3 regions of the Rhizobacter sp. P2_D12 genome follow, and region 1 is predicted to be linked to each of the others. Evidence: predicted binding sites of a transcription regulator. Region 1 holds the regulator's gene; each other region holds the start of a gene.
What was found. Region 1 encodes LexA, which represses DNA repair genes until DNA is damaged. Its sites were predicted from a motif close to ACTGTATNNNNATACAGT; they were not measured.
Positions count from the first base shown of each region.

Region 1 (5,911 bases):
GGCCCGCGAGGCCGCGGGCTGATCAGCCGCCCGGTTTGCGGGCGACGATGAAGAACTGCTTGCCGAGCAGCCTCCAGGCCCAGGGAAAGCGCAGGTAGGCCCGGACCAGCCATGGGTGCGTGGGCAGCGCCCCCTGGGTCGAATAAGGCAGGAAGCGGTCGATGCAGCGCTCGACCTCGAAGCCCTTGAGCCGCAACACCTCGGTGAGCGAAAGGTGGGTGAGCCCCAGGTGGTGGTCGTAGAAGTCCCAGTACGTTCCCGGCAGGTAGCGCAGGTTGGGGCCGAGGATCAGGTAGCGCCCGCCCGGCTTCAGCGCCTGCAGCACGTTGTCCAGGAACTGCTCCAGCGCCTTCTTGTCGGGCAGGTGCTCCAGCAAGTTCGAGGTGAACACCACGTCCGCCTCCCGCTCCACGATGGCGCCCAGGCGCGTGGCATCGGCCAGGTGGAAGGCGATCCCGGGTTGCAGGAAGCGCCGAGCGTCCTCGTTCAGGTCGACCGCCAGCTTGCGGGCCGCCACGATGTTGTTCAGGAACTCGCCATGGCCGCAGGCCACGTCGACGACGGTGTCCGAAGGCTTCACATGGCGTTGCAGGAAGTCGCGGCAGACAACCTGCCAGATGGCATTCTTGCGCGCCAGGCCGGCTTCGGCGAAGCGGATGCGGTACAGCGCCGACAACTCATGGTTCTGCATGCAGCCCCGTGCGAAAGGTGAAGAACTTGTAGATGAGGAAGCTGAAAACCGTCGGCAAGGCGACGGCGAAGGCATGGGCGAGTTCCTGCGTGTGGCGCTGCATGCCGGCGGCCTTCAATGCCGCATCGGCGCCCAGCGCGGCGCTCCAGACGACCGGGAAGAACAGCAGGTTCACCAGAACGAAATCGCGCGCCTGCGTGCGCTTCGGCCTGGAAGAGGCCGGGAAGACATGGCGGCTGTTCAGCCAGAACGCCGTCGCGAGCCCGATGCCATAGGCCAGGGCCACGGCCGTGCCGAACGACAGCCACCGGCTGAGCAGCCACCTGGCACACCAATGCAGCGCAGCCGCGGTCGCGCCGACCACGAGGAAGCGCAGGAACTGCCGGGTGAGAAAATGCCTGATCACGGCGAGCATTGTCCGTGAGTCCGGACCCGACCCGCCCCCCCGCCCCGTCCCCTGCCTCGATGCCTTCGCCCTTCCCTGCGACCCGACCTGCTCCGCCCGCCGGCAAGGAGCCCAGGCCCATGCTCCGGACGGTCGCAGCACGCGCCTTGCTGGCGCTGCTCGGCCTGACCGCCGCCTACGGCGCGGTGCTCGCGTGGCTGGGCTCGGGCGCGCAACTGCGGCATGCACTGCCTGCGCTGCTGCAGCTCCTGCCGGTGTTGCTGGGCTTGTCGTTGCTGTCGTACGGTCTGCGCTATGCGCGATGGCGCTGGCTGCTGCGAAACTTTCCGCACCGCCTCGGGCCGTGGCACGGGCTGCTCGCCTATCTGGCGGGCTTCGCCTTCACCATCAGCCCGGCCAAGCTCGGCGAGCTGGTGCGAATCCGCTACCACGCGCCGCACGGCGTGCAAGGACCTCAGGTGTTCTCGGCCTTCCTGTTCGAACGCGCGACCGACCTGGTCGCCGTGCTGCTGCTGGCCTGCCTGACGTTGACGCAACCCGGCCTGCTGGTGGTGGCAGCCGCGTTCGTCGGGCTGCTGCTGGCACTGATCGTCGGGCTGGCGTGCTGGCCGCGGGGCTGGACAGGCGCCGCGGAACGCATGGAGCGCAGCGGACATCCGCGCCTTGCCCGGCTGCTGCGCGGCGTGCGCGATGGCCTGGCGGGTTCCCGCGCCTGGTGGACCGCGCCGGACCTCGCCCTGAGCCTGTTGCTGGCCCTGGCCGCCTGGAGCGCGTCGGCGTTGTCGTTCGCTTTGCTGCTGGCGCAGTTGGGCGCCATGACGGGCTGGCTGGCGGCGCTGTCGACCTACCCGCTCGCGATGCTGGTGGGTTCTGCGTCGATGCTGCCCGGTGGCATCGGTTCGACCGAACTGGCCATCGTCGCCGTGCTGCGCTCGACGGACGTGCCCATGGCCACCGCGGCGCTGGCGGCGGTGGCGATACGCGTGGTGTCCTTGTGGTTCGCAGTCGCCTGCGGGGTGCTGGCGGTGTCGCTGCTGGAAGGTGCCCGCGCCTGAACCCGCCCTCACCCGCCGAGCAATTGCAGCAGCAGTTCGACCCGCGCCTGGCAAGGCGACAGTTCGCCCCCCGCGGGCAACACATCACCGGGGTGACCCAGCACCGGTCCGGCCGCGACACGGCTGCAACGCATCACCCGCACGCCCGCCGCCTGGGCGCGCAGCAGCGCGGCTTCCAGATCGCGATGCACCGTGCCATGCCCGGTGCCCGCGACCACGATGCCGCGCGCACCCTGCTGCAGCAAGGCATCGACCAGCACGCCATCGACTCCCGCATGGCTCAGCACGATCCCGACCCGCGGCCACGCCGGGGCAGCGAGCCGCGCAACGCCCAAGGCCTCACCGGCCGGCCATGACCGGAACACGCGCAAGCGCCCTTCCTCGATGCGCGCCACCGGGCCCGCATCGCCCGAGTCGAAGGCATCGATGCGGTAACTGTGCACCTTGCGCACGTCACCCGCGCCATGCACCACGCCACCCAGCACCGCGACCACGCCGCGCGCCGCGGGGTGCTGCGCCACCGTCACGGCATCGAGCAGGTTCTGCGGACCGTCCGGCTGCAGCGAGGTCGACGGCCGCATCGCCGCCGTCAGCACCACCGGCTTGACCGGCGACAGCACGCGTTCAAGAAACCAGGCCGTCTCCTCCAGCGTGTCGGTGCCGTGTGTCACGACGACACCCGCCACCTCGGGGCGCGCCAGGTGATGTGCCAGCCGCGTGGCCAGCGCACGCCACACCGCATCGTCCATGTCCTTGCTGTCGACCTGCGCCACCTGCTCGGCCTCGAGCGGCACGCCGGCGAGCGCCGGCACCGCCTTCAGCAACTGCGCCACGCCGAGCTGCGCCGCGGTGTAGCCGATGTTGTCGCCCGCCTCGGCCGCGGTGCCGGCAATCGTGCCGCCGGTGCCCAGCACCACGATGACCCCGTCAGTTCTTTGCATTTTTCACGAAGCTGGATAAAAATACAGTCACTGGATGGATGTTCAGTCCGCAACCCTCGAACGCAACCCCAGAGGCTCCGATGATCGAAACCCCCAAGCTCACCGAGCGCCAGCAGCAGATCCTCGACCTGGTGCAAAGCGCGATCGAGCGCACCGGCGCCCCGCCCACCCGCGCCGAGATCGCGAACGAGCTGGGCTTCAAGTCGGCCAACGCCGCCGAAGAACACCTGCAGGCGCTGGCCCGCAAGGGCGTCATCGAACTGGTAGGGGGCACCTCGCGCGGCATCCGCCTGCAGTCTGACACATTGCGTGCGCTCAACCAGAGCCGCGGCAAGCAGTTCAGCCTGCCGCTGCCCAGCCTGTCGCAGCTCACGCTGCCGCTGGTCGGCCGCGTCGCCGCCGGCAGCCCGATCCTCGCGCAGGAGCACATCGACCAGACCTACCTGCTCGAAGCCAGCCTGTTCGCGCGCCGCCCCGACTACCTGCTGAAGGTGCGCGGCATGAGCATGCGCGATGCCGGCATCATGGATGGCGACCTGCTCGCCGTGCAGAAGGCCAAGGAAGCGAAGAACGGCCAGATCGTCGTTGCGCGGCTGGGCGACGAGGTCACCGTCAAGCGCTTCCGCCGCACCCGCACCAGCATCGAGCTGCTGCCGGAGAACCCCGATTTCGAACCCATCGTCGTGCCGTTCGGCGACGTCGACTTCGAACTCGAAGGCCTGGCGGTCGGCCTGATCCGCAACAACATGCTGAGCTGACGGAGGTTGCCGTGGTCATCAAGGCCCCGAAGGCGGCGAGTGCCGCCGAGTGCAAGGCACTGGAACAACTGCCCAACATCGGCCCGGCCCTCGCCGCCGACCTGCGCCTGATCGGCATCCAGGAGCCGAAGGACCTGCGCGGCAAGGATGCCTTCGTGCTCTACCAGCGCCTGTGCGCGATCACCGGGCAGCGCCAGGATCCGTGCGTGCTCGACACCTTCATGGCCGCCACCGATTTCATGCGGGGTGCAGCGGCCGCACCGTGGTGGACGTACACCGCGCAGCGCAAAGCCTTGTTCGGGCAGGTGTGATGATGGATGTGACGATGGGCGGCACCGACCAAGCCTTGTTGGTGATCGACCTGCAGGCCGGCGCGTTCGACGGCGTCGCCTGCGACGCGATGGCCGACGGCGCGCGCCTGCTGCGGCATTCGGCGGCACTGATCGCGGCCGCGCGCGCGGCCGGCGTGCCGGTGGTCCACGTGCAGCACTGCGAGGACGATGGCGTCTTCGTGCCCGGCACGCCGCGGTGGGAACTGCATCCGGCCGTCGCGCCGCTGGGCGACGAGGCCCGCGTGTCCAAGCGTGCGATGAATGCCTTCGAAGCCACCGGACTCCACGCGGTGTTGCGCCAGGCCGGCGTGCGCCGCGTGCTGGTGTGCGGGTTGCAAAGCGAGTGCTGCGTCACGCACACCACGCAGGGGGCGCTCGCGCTGGGCTACGGCGTGACGCTGGCCGGCGATGCCCATGGCACCTGGCCCGACAAGGGGTTGAGCGCCGAAGAGATCATCGTGCGCCAGAACGCGGCGCTGGTTGCGCAGGGTGCCCAGGTGCTGGGCACGGCCGAGATCGTCGCGCAACTGGCTCGGCAGAATCGCTGAAAGTGATGGACGAATCCCGGATTGGCATCCGGGCTACAGGACTCGATCGGCGGCACGGACCGTAGTCCGGATGCCAATCCGGGAATCGTCGGTCACTTCGCCGCTGGCACCATCGGTTGCAAGCTCAAGGTGTGCTCGGCCACCCCGCCCCACAGCGGCACGTCGTCCACGTTCGCCCAGCGCTCGACCAGGTTGCGGTACAGCGGCGAGAACACGATGCCCGATTGCCCGCTCGAGTGCATGAAGCGCGAGCGCGCCGGGTCGCCCAGGTCGTACAGCGCACGCAGCGACGGGCCGTGCTCGCCCAGGTACAGCTCGCCGGTGGCCGCGTCCGGCTTCAGCCCGACGCGTGACACGTTGACCGAGTAGGTATCGCCACCCACCGGCGTGCGCAGCTCGAACCAGCGCGCCAGCGGCTTCACGCGGCTGAACGGCCGGTGCTCCGAGCGCGCCTGGTGCGCCTGGCCCCATCGCCACTGCGCGACGTCGGCGCCCTGCGATTGCTGCAGCTCGTCGAGCGCACGCGTGAAGGCCGCGTCCACCTGCTGCGAGCACGACTCGAGCGCCGGGGTCGTCTTGTCGTCGCACCACCAGCCGTCCTTGCGTTCCAGAACGCCTTCGAGCGCCTCGCGGAAGCTGCGTCCGCCGATCTGCCGCTCGTACAGCGCCGGGCCGAGTTCGTCGCGGAACACGCCTTGCGTCAGCTGGCGCGTCCAGGCCCACAGGATCAGCGGCGCGGCACGGCCAGCCGCCATGGTGCCGTCGAAGCCGGCCAGCTCGCGCTGCGCCGCGGCGGCGAGCGGATGGTCGGACTTCGCCTGCTGCAACACCGGCAGCAGCTTCAGCGCGGCCAGCGACAGCTCGTCGGCCTGGATCGCGCGCAGGCTGGCGATGGTGTGCTTGGGCGTCGCCGCCAGCAACTGCTCGATGCGCCGCTGGCGCCAGGGCGGCGACCATTCGCTGGTCAGGAAATGCGGGTAGTCCGGCGCGTGGATGCGCTGGTTCGCGGTCGCGATCCAGCCGCGCGCCGGGTCCACCTCGCGCGGCGTCTCGCCGGCCGGCACCGTGCCCGCCCAGTCGTAGCGCGGCTCCCAGCCCGGCGCGGGCACCAGGCCCTTCAGATCGTTCTCCGGCTTGCGCACCGGCACGCGCCCGGCCGACACCTCGCCGATGTGGCCCT
Region 1 is NZ_JBFUEB010000057.1:16,978-22,888, reverse strand. Features, by position in the region: gene AC1DYN_RS19070 (NAD(P)/FAD-dependent oxidoreductase) at 1-22, shown strand, start outside; gene AC1DYN_RS19065 (class I SAM-dependent methyltransferase) at 23-691, opposite strand; gene AC1DYN_RS19060 (GtrA family protein) at 678-1,106, opposite strand; gene AC1DYN_RS19055 (lysylphosphatidylglycerol synthase transmembrane domain-containing protein) at 1,217-2,152, shown strand; gene AC1DYN_RS19050 (asparaginase) at 2,161-3,093, opposite strand; gene lexA (transcriptional repressor LexA) at 3,174-3,851, shown strand; gene AC1DYN_RS19040 (helix-hairpin-helix domain-containing protein) at 3,863-4,162, shown strand; gene AC1DYN_RS19035 (isochorismatase family protein) at 4,177-4,731, shown strand; gene AC1DYN_RS19030 (penicillin acylase family protein) at 4,824-5,911, opposite strand, start outside.

Region 2 (5,911 bases), on a different contig from region 1:
CGCTGTGGGCCGGCACCTTGCCGGGTGGCCTGTTCCGCAGCGGCGACGGCGGCGAGAGCTGGCAACTCGTCGACGCCCTGTGGCAGCGCCCCGAACGCGCCGAATGGTTCGGCGGCGGCTACGACGTGCCGGGCATCCACTCGATCTGCGCCCACCCCACGCAGGCCGGCCAGCTGGTGCTGGGCATCAGCTGCGGCGGCGTCTGGGTCACGAACGACGACGGCGCGAGCTGGTCGCTGCAGGCCGACGGCATGCACGCCGCCTACATGCCGCCCGAGCAGGCGGCGTCGCCCAACACGCAGGACCCGCACCGCATCGTGCGCTGCGGCGCGCAGCCGGACGTGCTGTGGACGCAGCACCACAACGGCATCTGGCGCTCCACCGATGCGTCGGCCTCGTGGCAGCAGGTCACCACCGCGCCGCTGTCGGATTTCGGCTTCGCCGTCGCGGTGCACCCGCAGGACGCGCAGACCGCGTGGTTCGTGCCCGGCGTGGCCGACCAGCAGCGCGTGCCGGTGGACGGGGCGCTGGTCGTCAACCGCACGCGCGACGGCGGCGCGAGCTTCGAGACCTTGCGCAGCGGCCTGCCGCAATCGCACTGCTACGACCTGGTCTACCGGCATGGGCTGGACGTGTCGGCCGACGGACGCAGCCTGCTGATGGGCAGCACCACCGGCCACGTGTGGAGCAGCGACGACACCGGCGAGCAGTGGGTGCACCTGCCGGCACAACTGCCGCCGGTCTACGCGCTGCACTTCGGTTGACGAAGCCACCGATACATCGGCTGACATGTTGTGGTGCCGCGCGCACAGCGCGGCCCCTCGATCTGGGGGGAATCGCGTTGCAGTGCATGACAAGTCATGCAGCGCTCCGGACAATCGTGCTGTCGAGGAAACAGCATGCCCACCACCATCACCGTCGGAGCCCGTTCGATTTTCGTCACCGCCACGGCGTGGGTCTTCATGCTGCTGGGCGCGCTGGCCAGCGTGTCGGCGCTGCTGCAGAACGCGATGCTGGTGTCGGGCGGTTTCGATGCCGGCGGCCAGCAGGTGAGCGGCCTGTTCGGCATGCTGATCGCCCACCTGCCGTGGGTGGTCAATGCGGGGCTGGTGATGTCGCTGGCCACGCTGGCCTCGGCGATCGGCCTGCTGCTGCGCTTGGACTGGGCGCGCCGCACCTTCATCGCGCTGCTGCTGCTGGCCATCGTCGCCAACCTGCTGGGTCTGTGGCTGCAGCAGGAGGTGATGCAGTCGGTGGTCGACACGACGCTCAGCACCACGGCGCTGCCGCCGCGGGCCATGGGCGTGTTCGGCGGCTTCGTCACCGCGGCGCGCGTGATGGCGGTGCTGGTGACGCTGGGGGCCTGCGGGTTGCTCGGCTGGATCATCCGCCGGCTGATGTCGGCCAGCGTGCGCCAAGAGTTCGCCTGATCAGAACTCGCCGTCGACGTAGTACCAGCGGCCGTCTTCGCGCACGAAGCGGCTGGTCTCGTGCAGCCGCTGCGCGCGGCCCCCGAGCTTGCTGCGGGCGACGAACTCCACGATCGCATGATCGGCGTCCTGCGCCACGTGCCGGCGCACGTCCAGGCCCAGCCAGCGCAGGCCCGGCGGATCGGGCTCCAGCAGGGCCGGCCGCGTGCTCGCGTGCCAGGTCGCGAGCAGGTAGTCCGGCAGGCCGTTGACGAAGGCGCTGTAGCGCGAGCGCATCAAGGCCTCGGCATCGGACGCCAGCAGGTGCAGCGGGCCGGCGTGGTAGCGGCCGCAGCAGTCGGCGTAGGGATGGGGCAGGCCGCACGGGCAGGTCATGTCAGTTCGAGGCTCCAGGTTTCCCCAACCAGATCGTGCCCGAAACTGCGGTGCGGTTCGCTCGCCACCAACCGGTAGCCCGCCGACGCATAGATGCCGCGCGCCGCCAGCAGGTTGGCGTTGGTCCACAGCGTGATGCGCCGGTAGCCGGCCTGGCGCGCGAAGCGCTCGCATTCGGTGACCAGCCGGCGCCCCAGCCCCAGCCCGCGCGCCGACGGCTCGACCAGCAGCATGCGCAGCTGCGCGATGCCCTCGACCGGCTGCTGCGTGGCCTCGTCGCGCGCCTGCACCAGGAACACGCAGCCGAGGTTGGCACCGTCGCGCTCGGCGATCCAGCAGGCTTCGCGCGCCGCGTCGAAGCGTTCGATGAAGTCGGCCGCGATGCGCGCGACCAGCGCCTCGAAGCGCATGTCCCAGCGGTACTCGTCGGCATACAGCGCGCCGTGGCGGGCGACCACCCAGCCGAGGTCGCCGGGCCGGTGCGCGCGCAGCAGGTAGGGCTGGCGCGCCTGGCGGGCCGGGTCGTCGTCGAGCAGGCGCTGCAGCGTGTCCATCGCCTGCAGCAGCTGCTGCTGCGATTGCTCGTTCAGCCCGTCCAGCAGCGCCTGCACCTGGCGCTGCGAGCCGGTGTCCAGCGGCGCGAACGCGGCGCGGCCGGCGTCGGTCAGCGACAGCTGCGACTGGCGCGCATCGCTGGCCGACGGCGTGCCCTGGATCAGCCCGCGTTCGCGCAGGCTGCGCAGCAGCCGGCTCAGGTAGCCGGGATCGAGGTCGAGGGCGCGCGCCAGCTCGCTGGCCGTGGCGTGCGGGCGGTGCGCGAACTCCCAGAGCAGCCGCGATTCGGTCAGCGTGAAGCCGCTGTCGACCAGGCCTTCCTGCAGCACGCCGATGCGCCGCGTGTAGAAGCGGTTGAAGGCCCGCACGGCATCGGCACGGCGGCGGGTGTCTGTCGATGGGCTCATGTCCCGCATGCTGCAGCAATTGATTGCCAAAAGCAACTATTGGATTGCTAAAAGCTCATTCAAACGCACTTGTAACGCCTTGGGCAGGGAAAAGAACAGGCCTCTATACTGGATGCTCATACAGTAGTCGCCATGCCATTCGCCGCCATCTCTTCCCCTGCCACCCGCCGCGCTCCGCTGCCCGAGAGCCTGCACACCCGTGTGTGGCGCGGCCACCAGATGGGTCGCAGCCTCGAGCAGGCGCTGCCCACCGGGTTCCCTCTGCTCGATGCCCAGCTGCCTGGCGGTGGCTGGCCGCGTCGCGCGCTCACCGAACTGCTGCTGCCGCACCCGGGCCTGGGCGAGATCCGCCTGCTGGCGCCCGGCCTCGCGGCCACGCAGCGGGCCGGCCGGCTGGTGATGCTGTTCGATCCGCCGGCCGCCTTGTCGGCCTGGGCGCTGCTGCAGATGGGGTTGGATGCCGAGCAACTGCTGGTGATCGACACCGGCACGCAGGGCATCCCGGGCATCGACGGCCGTCCGCACGAGGCTGGCGTCGATGCCCGGCTGTGGGCGCTGGAGCAGGCCCTGCACAGCGGCCACGTCGGCGCGGTGCTGGCCTGGCTGCCGCCGCGGCTGCGTGCCGAGCGGCTGCGCCGGCTGCAGGTGGCCGCGCATGCGCACGACGGCCCGGCCTTCGTGCTGCGCGAAGTGGCAGTGCAGCAGCAGGCCAGCCCCGCGCCATTGCGGCTCGCGCTGCGCGCCGGCGGCGCCGACCAGCTGGCGCTGCGCGTGCTGAAGCGCCGCGGCCCGCCGCTCGCGCACGAACTGTTGCTGGCGCTGCCGCCGGTGCTGTCGGCGACTTCGGCCCGCAAGGCGCGCGAGCTGGCGGTGCAGCCGCCGGTCGCTGCGCAGCCGCTGCGCGCCGCGACCTTCGTCAACCTCGCCTGACCTGTCCATGGGCACGCGATGCTCTGGATCGGTCTTCACCTGCCGTTGCTGTCGCTGGAGTCCTTCCTGGCGACGCTGCCGGCGCAGCACGCCGGGCAGCCGGTCGCGCTGGTCGAGGCGCACCAGGTCGTGCATGCCTGTGCCCGGGCGCAGGCGCTGGGCGTCAAGCCCGGGCTGAAGCGCGCGACCGCGCTGGCGCTGGCGCCGCAGCTGCTGCTGGGCCAGGCCGATGCGCTGCGCGATGCGCAGGCACTGACGGGCATCGCACACGCGGCGCTGGCGTTCTCGCCGGCGGTGTGCCTGTCGGCGCCGCAGGGCGTGCTGGTCGAGGTCGAGGCCAGCCTGCGCTATTTCGGCGGGCGCGAGGCGTTGCTGCAGCGGCTGCGCGACGCGCTGCAGCCGCTGGGCCACCAGGTGCACTGCGTCAGCACGCCGACCGCGCAGGGGTCGGCGCTGCTGGCGCGCGTGCACGACGGGCTGCATTGCGCCGATGCCGCCGCGCTGCAGCGCGCCCTCGATGCCGCGCCGGTGTGGCTGCTCGGGCCGGGGCACGAGCATTGGGATGCGCTGCAGGGCATGGGGCTGAACACGCTGGGCGACCTGCGCAGCCTGCCGCGCGCCGGGCTGGCGCGGCGCTTCGGCGAGTCCTTGCTGCACGAGTTCGATGCCGCGCTCGGCCACCGGCCCGACCCCCGCGTGGCGGTTGAGCTGCCGGCGCGCTTCCACAGCGAGCTCGAGCTGTTCGCGCGGGCCGACACCACCGAGCAGGTGATGCACGGCTCGCAGGTGCTGCTGTCGCGGCTGGTCGCGTGGCTGTCGGCCCAGCATGCCTTCGTGCGCCGCTTCAGCCTGCAGATGAAGCACGAGCCGCGCTGGCGGCGCGATGCGCAGACGCCGCAGCACACCACGCTCGAACTCGCGCTGGCCGAGCCGTCGCGCGATGCGAAGCACCTGGCGGCGCTGCTGCGCGAGCGGCTGTCGCAGCTGCAGCTGGCCGCGCCGACGCTGGAACTGGCGCTGCGAGCCAGCGACATCGCGCGCAAGCCGCCGCCGAATGCCGAGCTGTTCCCGACGCCGCGCAGCGAGCAGGAAGGCCTGACGCGGCTGCTCGAACGCCTGCAGGCGCGGCTCGGCCGCGAGCGGGTGCAGCGCGTGCTGCCGGTGCAGGACCACCGGCCCGAGCGCGGCAGCCTGGTGTGCGCGGCCCGTTCGGAGGGTGCGGCGCAGAGCGGGCCTGCCGTACCGCGCTTGCGTTCCACCGAACTGCCTCTGCAGGCAGGGGCGTCACGCCCGGTGTGGCTTCTGCCGCAGGCGCTTCCCTTGGGGGAGCGACAGTCGCAACCCTTGCTCGACGGCCAGCCGCTGCAACTGCTGGCCGGGCCGGAACGCATCGAGGCCGGCTGGTGGGATGGCGATGGGATCGAGCGTGACTACTTCATCGCACAGACGGCCGAAGGAGCCCTGGTGTGGCTGTATCGAGCCCGGCTGCCGTTCTCGGACCAATCTGAAGGCGAGGGCTGGTTCCTGCAGGGACGTTACGGCTGATCAGTGGAGGTGAAGCGCCGTGAGGGTATCGCCCGCGAGCTGCCGTGCCCGGCTGCAGCGTTCGGCAACCTGCGGCCAGTTGGCGGTGATTCGGAGTGCTGCCCGCAGCACATCGGCCCGCGTCTTCCGAAAGCGCTGCCTGAGAGGCAATTGCGCAAGTTGCACCTCGATGTCGAGGCGGCATTCGAGGTCTGCCAGCAAGGGATGGCCAGCCGGCAAGGTTGCCGCCGCGATCCAGCTGCCCGTGTTCATGGCCGGCAGCCACACGATGCACGTCGGCCCGGGCCAGGCTGGATGGAGCCAACTCAGCAGCACGGCGTGCAGTGCGCTCGCAGCAGCTGTCTCCGGAGGGCACGGATTCGCGCAAGGCAGCCCGAGCCAGTGGACTTCGATCTGGTCATCGCCGAATCCCACGCCCGCATACGAGAAACCGGCGACATCCGCATCCAGGTGCAGCACGATGGCGTCGAAGCCGGCCAGCGTCGGATCCTCGCTCAGCGGCCCGTGGTGCCGCTTCGCGACATCCTTGCACCACTTCAGCACGCCGCCCCAGCCGCCTCCGAACTTTGGCTGGGTAATTTCGGGTTGCAACTGGATCAACTCGAAGGTGCGAGGACTCAGGATGGCGTCCAGCGCCGCCTTCAGAACTTCCCGCTCTGTCGGGCCCTC
Region 2 is NZ_JBFUEB010000074.1:10,912-16,822, forward strand. Features, by position in the region: gene AC1DYN_RS22315 (WD40/YVTN/BNR-like repeat-containing protein) at 1-764, shown strand, start outside; gene AC1DYN_RS22320 (hypothetical protein) at 900-1,430, shown strand; gene AC1DYN_RS22325 (YchJ family protein) at 1,431-1,805, opposite strand; gene AC1DYN_RS22330 (bifunctional helix-turn-helix transcriptional regulator/GNAT family N-acetyltransferase) at 1,802-2,767, opposite strand; gene imuA (translesion DNA synthesis-associated protein ImuA) at 2,900-3,697, shown strand; gene AC1DYN_RS22340 (Y-family DNA polymerase) at 3,716-5,242, shown strand; gene AC1DYN_RS22345 (hypothetical protein) at 5,243-5,911, opposite strand, start outside.
Region 2: imuA (translesion DNA synthesis-associated protein ImuA) is a predicted target of LexA. The motif match lies at 2,875-2,892, and genes of this name have one in related genera.

Region 3 (5,911 bases), on a different contig from region 1:
TCTCGCTCAGGCGGTCCATGATCTCCTCGCTGCGCGTCGGCGTGCCTTCGCGGATCAGCGGGTTGATGCGCACCAGCACGATGTCGAGCGCGGCGGTCTGGTAGATCAGCGGGTAGATCGCCGGGTTGCCGGTGTAGCCGCCGTCCCAGTACGGCTCGCCGTCGATCTGCACCGCCTGGAACAGGAACGGCAGGCAGGCCGACGCGAGCAGCGCATCGACCGTGATCTCGCGCCCGGTGAACACGCGCGCCTGGCCGGTGGTGACGCTGGTGGCGGTGACGAACAGGCGCAACCCGCTCGCATGCACCGCCTCCTCGTCGACGTGGCGGCGCAGCACGTCGCGCAGCGGGTTCAGGTTGAGCGGGTTGAACTCGTACGGGCTGAACGAGCGGAAGAACGAGCTCATCCACTGGTAGCCGGGCAGCTTGTCGAGCTTGAAGTTGTCGGTCAGCGCGTGCGTCTGGCTGGCCGAGAACGGCGAGAAGATCGATCCGGAACGGCTGACGTCGCGCCAGAACTCGGTGAGTGCCTCGCGCGCACCCTCGCGGCGCCCTTTCTTGTAGCCGGTGGCCATCACCGCGGCGTTCAGCGCGCCGGCGCTGGTGCCGGAGACGCCGCTGAAGCTGATCTGCTCGTCTTCCAGCAGGCGGTCGAGCACGCCCCAGGTGAACGCGCCGTGCGAGCCGCCGCCCTGCAGCGCGAGGTCGAGGCTGAGCCGGTTCGGGGCCTCGCCGTGGTGGGGTGCTTCATGGACTGCCATCGGGAAACTCCGCGGGTTAACCCGGAGCAGTCTATGTCGGATGCGACTGCGGCGCTTCGGCAGGGGGTGTCAGGCCCGACACGACGGCCGGGAAGCGCACCGTGAAGCGCGCCCCTGGCCCGAACACGGCGCCGGCCTGGTCGCTGAGGCCGGGGCGGTGGCGCAGGTTGGCGTCTTCCAGCGTGATCTCCGCGCCGTGCTGCTGCGCGATCTCGCGCACGATGGCCAGGCCCAGGCCGGAACCGTCGACATTGGTGCCGAGCGAGCGGTAGAACGGCTGGAACACCTTGTCGCGCTCGCCGGCCGGGATGCCGGGGCCGGAGTCTTCCACCTGCACCACCACCACCTGGCCGAACGGATCGTCGACCGCGCGCACCGTCACCGTGCCGCCTTCGGGCGTGTACTGCAGCGCGTTGTCGACCAGGTTGCGGATCAACTCGCGCAGCAGCACCGGCTGGCCGGGTACCGTGAGGCCCGGGCCGCGCTCCGGGCCCTCGTAGCCGAGGTCGATGCGCTTCTCGAGCGCGCGCGGCACGAAATCGCGCACCGCCTCGGCGGCCAGCCGCGCCAGGTTGACCGGCTGGTGCTGCAGCGCCTGCGAGGCGTCCTCGGCGCGCGCCATCGCCAGCAGCTGGTTCACCATGCGCGCGGCGCGCTGGCTGGAGCGGGCGATCTGCTGCAGCGATTTCTTCAGCGCCTGCGGGTCGCGCTCGCCGGCATCGATCTCGCGCTGCGCCAGCTCGGCCTGCGTGCGCAGCCCGGCCAGCGGCGTCTTCAGCTGGTGCGCGGCGTCGGCCAGGAAGTGCTTCTGCGTGCCGATGCTGCGGTCGAGCCGGGTCAGCAGGTCGTTGATGGCGCGCACCAGCGGCGAGACCTCCTCGGGCGCATCGCGCTCGTCGATCGGGCTCAGGTCGTGGCTTTCGCGGCGGCGGATGCGCTGCTGCAGCTCGTTCAGTGGCGCGATGCCGCGCGCCAGCGCCAGCCACACCAGCAGCACCGCGAGCGGCAGGATCACGAACTGCGGCAGCATCACGCCCTTGATGATCTCGGTGGCCAGGCGCGAGCGCTTGCCCAGCGTCTCGGCCACCTGCACCAGCGGCGTGTCGGTGCCGACCGGCAGGCCTTCGGGCACGCCGACGCGCACATAGGCGATGCGCACCGGCTCGTTGCTGATCTCGTCGTCGCGGTAGCGCACGACACCGGGGGCGGCGCGGTCCTCGTCGTTGGGCAGCGGCAGCGCGCGCTCGCCGCTCAGGTACTGGCCGCCCAGGCCGAGCACCTGGTAATACAGCGTGTCGGTCTCGTCGGTGCGCAGCAGCTCGGCGGCACTGGCCGGCAGCGCGAAGCTGGCCGACAGGCTGGCCGGGCCGGCAGCGCCGCCCGCATCCTGCACGCTGACCTGCTGCGACAGCACGCGTGCCATCTCGCCGAGCTGGCGGTCGAACGGCTTGTTGGCGATGCCCTGCGCGACCAGCCAGGTCAGCACCACGCTCATCGGCCACAGCAGCAGCAGCGGGGCGAGCATCCAGTCGAGGATCTCGCCAAAAAGAGACCGCTGTTCCTTCATGACCGTAGCCCGGATGAAATCCGGGATCCCGGATTGGCATCCGGGCCACGAACAGCACATCGCGCATGCAGAGCAAGCGAAGCGCGCGACCGATCAAGCCACGACCCAGGATCCGGCTTTGCCGGGCCGAGGGTCGGCGCCCCTCGGGGGCAGGAGCGCAGCGACTGGGGGGCCCTGTTCAAGCTGCGATCTTTTCCAGGCAGTAGCCCAGGCCGCGCACCGTCGCAATGCGCACCGGCCCTTGCTCGATCTTCTTGCGCAACCGGTGGATGTAGACCTCGATCGCGTTGTTGCTGACCTCTTCGCCCCATTCGCACAGCCGCTCGACCAACTGGTCCTTGCTGACCAGCCGCCCGGCACGCTGCAGCAGCACCTCGAGCAGGCTCAGCTCGCGCGCCGACAGCTCGACCATCTGGTCGTTGAGGTAGGCGACCCGGCCTGTCGCATCGAAGGTCAGCGGCCCATGCTTGATCACGCTCGATGCAGTGCCCAGGCCGCGCCGCGTCAGCGCCCGCACGCGGGCTTCGAGCTCCTGCAGCGAGAACGGCTTGGCCATGTAGTCGTCGGCGCCGAGGTCCAGCCCCTGCACGCGCTGCTCGACGCTGTCGGCGGCGGTGAGGATCAGCACCGGCACCGCCGAGCCGCGGGCACGCAGCTTGCGCAGCACCTCCAGCCCGTGCAGCCGGGGCAGCCCAAGGTCGAGGATCAGCAGGTCGAATTCATGCGCCGACAGCGCGGCATCGGCCTCGGTGCCGCTGGCCACGTGGTCGACCGCGTAGCCGCCGTTGCGCAGCGAACGCAGCAGCCCGTCGGCCAACACCTGGTCGTCTTCGGCGATCAATACGCGCATGGCTGCCTCCTGTGCGGCCCGCTGTCCCACCCATCGCGACCGCTGCGGTCATTGTAGGGAGAGACCCCGCGCGAACCTTGATCGATATCGGGTGCCGAACCAGAAAAGACTGTACAAACATCCAGCCTTTGCGATAATCCGCGCAACTCTAGGAGATCGCCCCCATGGATGCCCCCGTCAAAGCCGCCACCCTCAACACCGAAAAAGCCAAGGCCCTGCAGGCTGCCCTCGCGCAGATCGAAAAGCAGTTCGGCAAGGGCTCGATCATGCGGCTCGGCGAGGGCGAGGTGATCGAAGACATCGAGGTGGTTTCCACCGGCTCGCTGGGCCTGGACATCGCGCTCGGCGTCGGCGGCCTGCCGCGCGGCCGGGTGGTCGAGATCTACGGCCCGGAATCGTCGGGCAAGACCACGCTGACGCTGCAGGTCATCTCCGAAATGCAGAAGCAAGGCGGCACCTGCGCCTTCATCGACGCCGAGCACGCGCTCGACACGGCCTACGCGCAGAAGCTGGGCGTCAACCTGCAGGAGCTGCTGATCAGCCAGCCCGACACCGGCGAGCAGGCGCTGGAAATCGTCGACGCGCTGGTGCGCTCCGGCTCGGTCGACCTGGTGGTCATCGACTCGGTCGCGGCGCTGACGCCGAAGGCCGAAATCGAAGGCGAGATGGGCGATTCGCTGCCCGGCCTGCAGGCCCGGCTGATGAGCCAGGCGCTGCGCAAGCTCACCGGCACGATCAAGAAGACCAACACGATGGTCATCTTCATCAACCAGATCCGCATGAAGATCGGCGTGATGTTCGGCAGCCCCGAAACCACCACCGGCGGCAATGCGCTGAAGTTCTACGCCTCGGTGCGGCTCGACATCCGCCGCATCGGCAGCATCAAGAAGGGTGAAGAGGTCATCGGCAACGAGACCAAGGTCAAGGTCGTCAAGAACAAGGTCTCGCCGCCGTTCAAGACCGCCGAGTTCGACATCCTCTACGGCCAGGGCATCAGCCGCGAAGGCGAGGTCATCGACATGGGTGTCGAGGCCAAGGTGCTCGAAAAGTCCGGTGCCTGGTACGCCTACAACGGCGAAAAGATCGGCCAGGGCAAGGACAACGCGCGCGAGTTCCTGAAAGAGAACCCCGACCTGTCGATCGAGATCGAGAACAAGGTGCGCGAGGCGATGGGCATCCCGCTGCTGCCCACCGGCGCGGGTGCCGAGGCCGAAGAGTCCAAGCCGGCCAAGGCCCCGAAGGCCCCCAAGGAACCGAAGGAAGCGCGCGAATAAGAGCGCGCTGGCCCGGGCGACATGAAGACACGGCTGTCGCTGCGCGGGCGCGGCGTGCAGCTGCTGTCACAGCGCGAGCACAGCCGGCAGGAGTTGCGGCGCAAGCTGCTGCAGCACCTGCGCACGCCCGATGCCCCGTTGCCGGACGATGCCGAGCAGCAGGTCGACGAGGTGCTCGCCTGGCTGCACGACAAGGGCTACTTCAGCGAGCAGCGCTTCGTCGAGAGCCGGGTGCATGTGCGCGCGGCACGCTATGGCAACCTGCGCATCCGCCAGGAGCTGGCGCAGCATGGTGTCGCGCTCGATGCCGACACCGCGCAGAGGCTGAAAGACAGCGAACTGGCGCGGGCCCACGAGGTGTGGGCGCGCAAGTTCGGCGTGGCCGCGGCCGACGCGGCGGTGCGCGCGAAGCAGATGCGCTTTCTCGCGAGCCGCGGCTTCTCGGCCGAGGTGATCCGCCGGGTCGTCAAGGGCGACCTGGACGAAGCCGCTTGAGGCGGCACCCGATCAGGCGGCCTTCTTGCTCACCGGCTTGGCGGTGGCGGCCTGGGCGGCTGCTTCGCGGGCGAGGCGGGTTTCCTTCTTCAGGTCCTTCGCACGCTTTTGCTTCTGTCTGCGGATACCGCGGTCCTTGTCGGCGCTCATGCCTATCTCCGTTGGGTTGAAAGAGCCGAGGTTTTACCACTGTCGCGGCACAGGCCCGGCACTGACCCGGTTGGTTGAGTGTGAAGCGATGCAGACAATGGCCCGGCGGCATCGCTGGCCGCGCCCCGGATGACGCCCATGACACCCAACCAACGCCGGAGATTCGTGCGCGCGGCCGGCATTGCGCTACAGCTCGTCGCCCTGCTCGGACTCGTCGCCTGGTTCCAGGCCACCGACCCCGACTGCGCCTACACCACCGACGTGTTCCTCCAGCTTCGCATGTGCGACGCCACCTGGATCGAGGCACCAGCGGCTCCGTCCTACGGCTGGCTCGCGGCCGCCATCGCGATGCTGCTGGCCGGTGTGCGACTGAGATAACCCGATGCCCGCATTGAACATCTCGATCGCGTTCTGCCTGCTGGTCGTCATGGCCGGCTCATGGGCCTTGCACTCCGTCGCCTGGATCTCGGTCACCGGCTTCGTCGCGGCCACCCTGTGCGTGTGGGCCACGCTGCGTCACCCGGCCATCGGCCGTCGGATCCCGCAGTCGCCGATGGCACACCGGCTGTTCATCGTCGCCTACGCCTGCATGCCGGTGCTGCTGATCGCGGGTTTCGCGCTGCTGCCGCGAGCGTCCCTGGCATCTGGGCTATAAACCGCCGATGTCCAACCCCTACGCCCCGCCGAACGCCCGCGTCGAGGATCCGCAGCCGCCCAAGCGCGGCAGCTGGCTGCGCACGATCGGCCTGATCGCCGGCTTCGCGCTGCTGTCGCTGCTGCTGGGCTGGGTCGTCGCGCCGTCGCTGGCCCAGGTG
Region 3 is NZ_JBFUEB010000053.1:16,771-22,681, reverse strand. Features, by position in the region: gene AC1DYN_RS18205 (patatin-like phospholipase family protein) at 1-760, opposite strand, end outside; gene AC1DYN_RS18200 (sensor histidine kinase) at 792-2,327, opposite strand; gene AC1DYN_RS18195 (response regulator) at 2,506-3,177, opposite strand; gene recA (recombinase RecA) at 3,342-4,451, shown strand; gene recX (recombination regulator RecX) at 4,473-4,946, shown strand; gene AC1DYN_RS18180 (hypothetical protein) at 4,959-5,096, opposite strand; gene AC1DYN_RS18175 (hypothetical protein) at 5,235-5,474, shown strand; gene AC1DYN_RS18170 (hypothetical protein) at 5,479-5,751, shown strand; gene AC1DYN_RS18165 (hypothetical protein) at 5,759-5,911, shown strand, end outside.
Region 3: recA (recombinase RecA) is a predicted target of LexA. The motif match lies at 3,286-3,303, and genes of this name have one in related genera.